Regions from separate parts of the Dietzia sp. Alg238-R159 genome, predicted to be linked through region 1. Evidence: riboswitches for the same ligand, from Rfam matches in the RefSeq annotation. Region 1 holds a riboswitch; the other holds the start of a gene.
The links. Region 1 has a riboswitch for cobalamin ahead of G6R20_RS15715 (ABC transporter substrate-binding protein). Riboswitches for the same ligand answer to the same signal wherever they lie in the genome.
Positions count from the first base shown of each region.

Region 1 (3,400 bases):
TGCCCCGGCCCGATGAGCATCCGCACGGCGTGCGGGATGACGATGCCCACGAACCCGATCAGGCCCGACACGGACACCACCGCCGCCGTGCCGAGGGTGGCCACGCTGATGAGGACCAGGCGCACCCGCGCCGGGGCGATCCCCAGCGTCGCGGCCTCGGCGTCCCCGACCGCCATCACGTCGAGGGTGCGGCGGAACAGGGCGATCACGGCCACCGCCACGAGCACGTACGGCAGCACCGTCTGCACGTCGGTCCAGCCGCTGGTCGTGAGGCGGCCGAGCGTCCACGAGTACACCTGCCGCAGGGTCTCGTCGTGGCGCTGCATGAAGAACGTCTGGATGGCGCTGGCGAACGCCGCCACGGCGACGCCGGCGAGGATGATGACCACCTCGCTGCGTCCACCGCCGACACTGCGGCCCAGCGTGTAGGTGGCCAGCACCGCGATCATGCCGCCGGCGAACGCGGCGGGCGGCACCATCGCCGAGCCCATCGCGCCGCCCACGACGATCGCCAGGGTGGCGCCCAGCCCCGCCCCGCTGGACACCCCGAGCAGGTACGGGTCGGCGAGCGGGTTGCGGAACACGCCCTGGTAGGTGGCCCCGGCGATCGCGAGCATCGCGCCGACGATCGCGCCCAGCACCACGCGTGGGATGCGGATCTCCCAGAGGATGACCTGCTGACGTTCGGTGAACCCCGAGTTGATGTCGACGAGCGGCAGCCGGCCCACCAGTTCGAGCACCACGCCGCCCGGGGTGAGGCCGGCCGGGCCGATGAGGGTGCCGAGCAGGACCGCCGCGGCCAGCAACAGCGTCGCCCCGCCCAGCACGAGGGCGCGGCGGGGCGACGGGCGGGTCACGAGGCGGGCTGGTTCGCGGGGCTCTCCGCGGTCTCCGGCGCGGCGTCGGGCACCGCGGTGACGATCGCGGCGACCTCGCGCATGAAGTCGACCACGCGCGGGCCCCACCGGCTGGACAGGTCCTCGTCGACCACGTGGACGCGCCCGTCGCGCACGGCGGTGAGTCCGTCCCAACCCGGCCGCTCGGCCACGACCTCCGGGGTGATGCCGCAGCACTGGCCGTCGGCGAGGAACACGAGGTCCGGGTCGGCCTCGAGGATGAGTTCCTCGGACAGCTGCGGGTAGGGGTCGTCGCCGGTGGCGATCGAGGTTAGGCCGAACAGGGAGTAGATCTCCCCGACGTAGGTGTCGTCGGTGACGGTGTAGTAGGTGTCGTCGAGCTCGTGGAAGTACGTCAGCGGGGTCTCGCGCTCCGGCACCGAGGCGACGATCTCGTCGATCTCGCTCTGCATCCGCGACACGAGTTCGGCGGCCTCGCCGATGTGCCCGGTGGCCGCCCCGACCTGCTCGAGCTGGGTGTAGGTGTCGTCGAGGGTCTGCGCGGCGGGCAGCTGCAGCACCTCGACGCCGGAGCGTTCGAGGCCGGCCACGATGTCCCCGGTGTCGTCGGTGAGCACGACGAGGTCCGGCGCGTATCCCAGGATCGCCTCGAGGTTGGGCGTGTAGCCGGACAGGTCGGTGACCGGGGCGTCGGAGGGGAAGTCGGACCGCTCGTCGACCGCCACGACGCTGTCCCCGGCGCCGACGGCGTAGAGCATCTCGGTGGTGGTGGGGGCCAGCGACACGATCGCCTGCGGTTCCTCCGCCGCGGCGGAGGTCTGGTCGGCCGGGGCCGGCTCGTCGCCGCCGGTGCCGCTGCCGCTGCACGCGGAGGCGACCAGCGCCAGGGCGGCCAGGGGGGCGAGCAGCAGCGAGCGGGCTCGTGGATGGTGCATGGCATCCTCCGTGATTCGGAGGAAGAAAACAGCTCGGGCCGCGGCCTGGGCCGCTGCACGCGACCGTCCTTCGTCCGAGGTCAGTACGTACGGCTGCCGCGGAACCGGCCGACCTGGCTCGCCCGTCCTGAGACGGGATCACAGTTGCGGGACAGCGTCGGATTCGCACCGACTTCCGCCGAGTTGCCGCGGGGTCCGACGCTGGTGGCCGGACCCGTCGAGGGTATCCCACCCGTCGTCGCGTCCGCCCATCCCATACATCCGCTGTCGCCCCTGTCCGAGCCGTCCCCGCGCCTGGCCGGGGCGGGGCGAGGTCACGCGGAGCTGGTGACGACGGTCGGGGAGGATGGATCGCGATACCTGTCGGCAGTGGGAGAGGACCGTGGAGATGACGACGACGACGAGTTCTGCAGGCGAGGGGCCTTCGGCCGCGGATCTGCGCGAGCAGGGTTTCGCGACCAGGCGCGAGGTGATGAGCGACGACTTCGTCGACCGGGCCATGGACCGGGCTGTCGGGACGGAGTCGGAGGCGATCCAGCACGTGGTCGCAGAGAACGTGTGGGGCAACATCTGGAACCGGCCCGGGTTGGACCGACGGGATCGCAGCCTGCTTAATATCGGGATGCTCGTGGCACTGCGCGCGGACGCCGAGCCGGCGGGGCATGTACGCGGCGGGTTGACCAACGGGTTGACCCGCGAGGAGATCACCGAGGCGGTCATCCACGCCTCGGAGTACTGCGGCGCGCCGGCGGCCCTCGCGGCGACGAGGACCGTCCAGACCGTCTTCGACGACCTCGACGGGTGATCGCCCACACGGCCCAAGGACGTCATGGACGTCAGGTAGTCTCGACACGAGAGTGACAGACGCCACCCCTCGATCAAGGAGCCCCTCATGAAGAGCACGATGATGCCGGAGCAGTTGAACATCAGCACGATCCTGCAGTTCGGTGCGACCGTCCACTCCGATGCGGTCGTCACCACCTGGACCGATCAGGGACCACGGAAGATCACCTACGGCGATCTGGGCAAGCACGCCGCGCAGCTGGCCAACGCGCTGCGTTCCCTGGGGGTCGACGGTGACCAGCGGGTCGCCACATTCCAGTGGAACAACTCCGAGCACTTGGAGGCCTACCTCGCGATCCCGTCCATGGGCGCCGTGCTGCATCCGCTGAACATCCGGCTGTTCCCGGACCAGCTCGAGTTCGTGGCCAACCACGCAGAGGACAAGGTCGTGATCGTCGACCCGAGCCTCGTCCCGCTCCTGCAGCCGCTCCTGCCCCGGTTCTCGACGGTCGAGCACGTCATCGTCACCGGTGGGGGCGCCGCGAACCTCGAGGCTCCCGAGGGCATCCAGGTGCACGACTACGACGCGCTCCTCGCCGCCCAGCCCACCGAGTTCGATTGGCCGGAGGTCGACGAGAACTCCGGCGCCGCGATGGCCTACACCTCGGGCACCACCGGCGACCCGAAGGGCGTCGTCTACTCGCACCGGTCGATCTACCTCCACTCGATGCAGGTGTGCATGTCCGACGGCATGGACATCTCGCTCGACGACAACGTGCTGGCGATCGTGCCGATGTTCCACGCCATGTCGTGGGGCCTGCCGTA
Region 1 covers NZ_UNRI01000008.1:114,323-117,722, forward strand. Annotated here, with positions in the region: gene G6R20_RS15710 (iron ABC transporter permease) at 1-857, opposite strand, end outside; gene G6R20_RS15715 (ABC transporter substrate-binding protein) at 854-1,792, opposite strand; cobalamin riboswitch at 1,881-2,025, opposite strand; gene G6R20_RS15720 (carboxymuconolactone decarboxylase family protein) at 2,181-2,597, shown strand; gene G6R20_RS15725 (long-chain fatty acid--CoA ligase) at 2,685-3,400, shown strand, end outside.

Region 2 (3,400 bases), on a different contig from region 1:
CACCCGGTCGGTGGTGCCGCCGGACGCGAAGGCCAGGACCAGGACGAAGCCGAACGCGGCGAGCGCTCCGACGAACGCCCCCGTGGTGAGCCCGACCGCGCCCGCGCCGACCCCGAGCACCACCACGAGGACCGCCCCGGTCGAGGCGCCGGAGGAGATGCCGAGGATGTACGGGTCGGCCAGGGGGTTGCGCAGCAGCGACTGCAGGATGACGCCGCACAATGCGAGCCCCGCCCCGGCCAGGGCCGCCATGAGGGTGCGCGGAAGCCGCAGGTTCCAGATGATCCCCTCCTGGATCCGCGTGAGCCCGGAGTCGGAACCGGTGAGGCGGGCCAGGGCGGACTGGACGACGTCGGTGGCGGTGAGTCCGGACGGGCCGATGGTGATGACGAGCGCCGTCGACACCGCCAGCAGCCCCAGGCCACCGAGCCATAGGGTGACCAGTGCGGACGGTCGCCGCAGAGCCGGCCGCCGGCGCGGTGGCGCCGGGACCACCGGGGCGGTGGTCCTCTCGGGTGCGAGGGTCATCGGGTCAGTTGGCCGGGTCCGGGGCGCCGACCGGGCCCGGCTCGGCGAGTCCCAGCTCGGTGAGCCCCGCCGCGACGGTCTCCACCCCGTAGATCGTGCGCAGCGACGGGTTCATCTCGGCACCGGTGATGTCGATGAACCGCTTCTCCCGGACCGCCGCCATCTCCCGGGTGACGGGGTTGGACTCGAGGTAGGCGATCTTGGCCCCCGCGGTCTCGGCGGTCTGGCTCTTGCGGGTCAGGTCGCCCACGACGATCACGTCCGGGTCGCGCTCGGCCACGACCTCCCAGCTGATCTGCGGCCACTCCTGGGTGGTGTCGTCGAAGACGTTCTCCAGGCCCAGGGTGGTCGAGATGAGGCCGGGGGCACCGCAGCAGCCGGCCAGGTACGGGGACTCGGAGTTGGCGAACCAGTACATCGCGGAGATCCCGCGGGCGTCGACGCTCTCGACGGCCTCGTCGAGCCGGCGCTGCAGGTCCGCCACCAGCTCGTCACCGGCCTGCTCCACGTCGAAGATCGTCGCGAGCTCGGTGATCTCGCGGTAGAGCAGGTCCGGGGTCAGTGGGGTCTCGCGGACGCCGTCCCCGGAGTCGGCGACCTTGCCCACACAGTCGGTGGGGGAGAGGTACGTACCCACGCCGAGTTCGTGGAACTGCTCGCGGGCGGCGACCCCGCCCTCGCCGAGGGTGCTGCCGAAGGAGGCGGTGACGAAGTCCGGCTCCACGTCCAGGACGGCCTCCATCGACGGCGCGTTGTCGGCCAGGCGGGGGACAGACCTGTTCACCTCGGAGAACTCGGGTAGGACCGGGTCTGTCCAGGTGGCGGTGCCGACCATCCGGTCGCCGAGGCCGAGGGCGTACAGGATCTCGGTGGAGCCCTGGTTGAGCGAGACGACCCGTTCGGGCGGGGCGTCGAGCTGCACCTGCTCCCCGCAGTTCTCGATCGGATCGGTGCCCGGGCCGGCGATCGCGGCCGGGTCGTGGGCGGTGCAGGAGGTCAGGGTGAGAAGGGTGACGCCGGCGAGGGCGACCAGGGTGGACGAACGCATGGGTGTGCTCCGAGGTCGCGGGCCTGGAACGCGAAGCCCGGTGATGACCTGGCGGTTGTCACCGCGAGGGCCAGCCGGTATTCGGACTCGGGATCACCTGGACGGAAGCGCCTTCCCAGACCGTGCGGCCCAGTGGCACCGTGCCCCGCCATCACCCTCACCGCTGCGCGTCAGCTCCGGATTCGCACCGGATTCCCGCGACCGATCGGTCTCGCTGGCGATCACAAGGTAACACGCGCTCCAGGGTCAGTACGCCAGCCCCATCCGCATCGCGCCCACCGCCTCGGACAGCGCCGAGCGCGCGAGCGGGGTGGCCCCGACGGCGTTGACGAACGGGTGGACCAGTGTCTCGTGGCGGCGCAGCGAGACCGGGACACCGGCATCGGCCATCTTCCGGGCGTAGGCCTCGCCCTCGTCGCGCAGCGGGTCGAACCCGCCCGTGGCCACGTGGGCGGGCGGCAGTCCCGAGAAGTCCTCCGCAAGCAGGGGGGAGGCGCGGGGGTCAAGCCGGTCCTCGTCGGACCGGATGTAGGTCTCCTCGTACCAGTCCATGTTGGCCCGGGTGAGGAAGAAGCCGTCGCCGAACAGCTCGTACGAGCGGGTCCGCGCGGACATGTTGGTGGCGGGGACGAACAGCAGTTGGAAGTCCGGCATCTTCTCTCCGGCGTCGCGCGTCTGCTGGCAGACCACCGCCGCCAGGTTGCCACCGGCGCTGTCACCGCCCACCGCGATGCGCGTCGGGTCCACGCCGAGTTCGTCGGCGTGGTCGCGGACGTACCGGAACGCGGCGATCGCGTCCTCGACCGCGGTGGGGAACCGGAACTCGGGTGCCAGCCGGTAGTCCACGCTGATCACCTTGAGCCGGCCCGTCTTGGCGATGTAGCGGCAGGTCGCGTCGTGCGAGTCGACGCTGCCGAGCACCCAGCCGCCGCCGTGGAAGAACACCAGTGCGGGCAGCGTCTCGTCACCGTGGACCGGCGAGTACAGGCGCGCGGGCAGGTCGGCCCGGTCCGGGTCGGTGCCGCCGAGCGGGAGGACGATGTCGGTGACGACGGCGAGGTCGATCTTCTTCCCCGAGACGGTGAACGCCGACCGCTCGACGGCCGAACGTGCCTTCTCGACGGTCAGATCCTCGTATTCGCCCTCGGACGTCATCGAGATGACCCGGAGCCCGGCCTGGAAGTGCGGGTCGAGGACCTGGCCGTCCATCCGTCGCGGGGTCCCGCCCACGAGTCGGAGTAGCGGGCCGGGCAGGCACCCGGCAGCGGTCATGACGGCTTTGGTCAGGCGATCCGGGATCGACGGGGAAAAGACTCGGTGGCCGGACATGGGAGAGCGCATGGCCACATTGTGACGCAGATCCCTGGGATGATCGGGGTAATCGGACGAAGGAGCTGATCATGCGTTCAGAACACGAGAGCGTGGTGCGGGTCGAGGGCCTGGTCAAGACCTTCGGCCGCGCCCGGGCCCTGGATGAGCTGGACCTGGACGTGCGCCGCGGCGAGGTCCACGGGTTCCTCGGACCCAACGGGTCGGGCAAGTCCACCACCATCCGGATCCTGCTCGGGCTCATGCGCGCCGACTCCGGGCGGGCGACGGTGTTCGGCGGCGACCCGTGGCGCGACGCGGTCGAACTCCACGCCCGGCTCGCCTACGTCCCCGGCGAGGTGACCCTGTGGCCGCGGCTGACGGGCGGCCAGTGCATCGACCTGCTCGGCCGGGCGCTCGGGGGACTGGACCCGGGCCGTCGGGACGAGCTGATCGAACGTTTCCGGTTGGACCCGACCAAACGCACACGTGACTACTCCAAGGGCAACCGACAGA
Region 2 covers NZ_UNRI01000004.1:225,959-229,358, reverse strand. Annotated here, with positions in the region: gene G6R20_RS12130 (iron chelate uptake ABC transporter family permease subunit) at 1-528, opposite strand, end outside; gene G6R20_RS12125 (ABC transporter substrate-binding protein) at 533-1,576, opposite strand; cobalamin riboswitch at 1,631-1,810, opposite strand; gene G6R20_RS12120 (alpha/beta hydrolase) at 1,823-2,917, opposite strand; gene G6R20_RS12115 (ABC transporter ATP-binding protein) at 2,977-3,400, shown strand, end outside.
Region 2: it holds a riboswitch for cobalamin, as region 1 does, so the genes downstream of both, G6R20_RS12125 (ABC transporter substrate-binding protein) here and G6R20_RS15715 (ABC transporter substrate-binding protein) in region 1, are expected to answer to the same signal.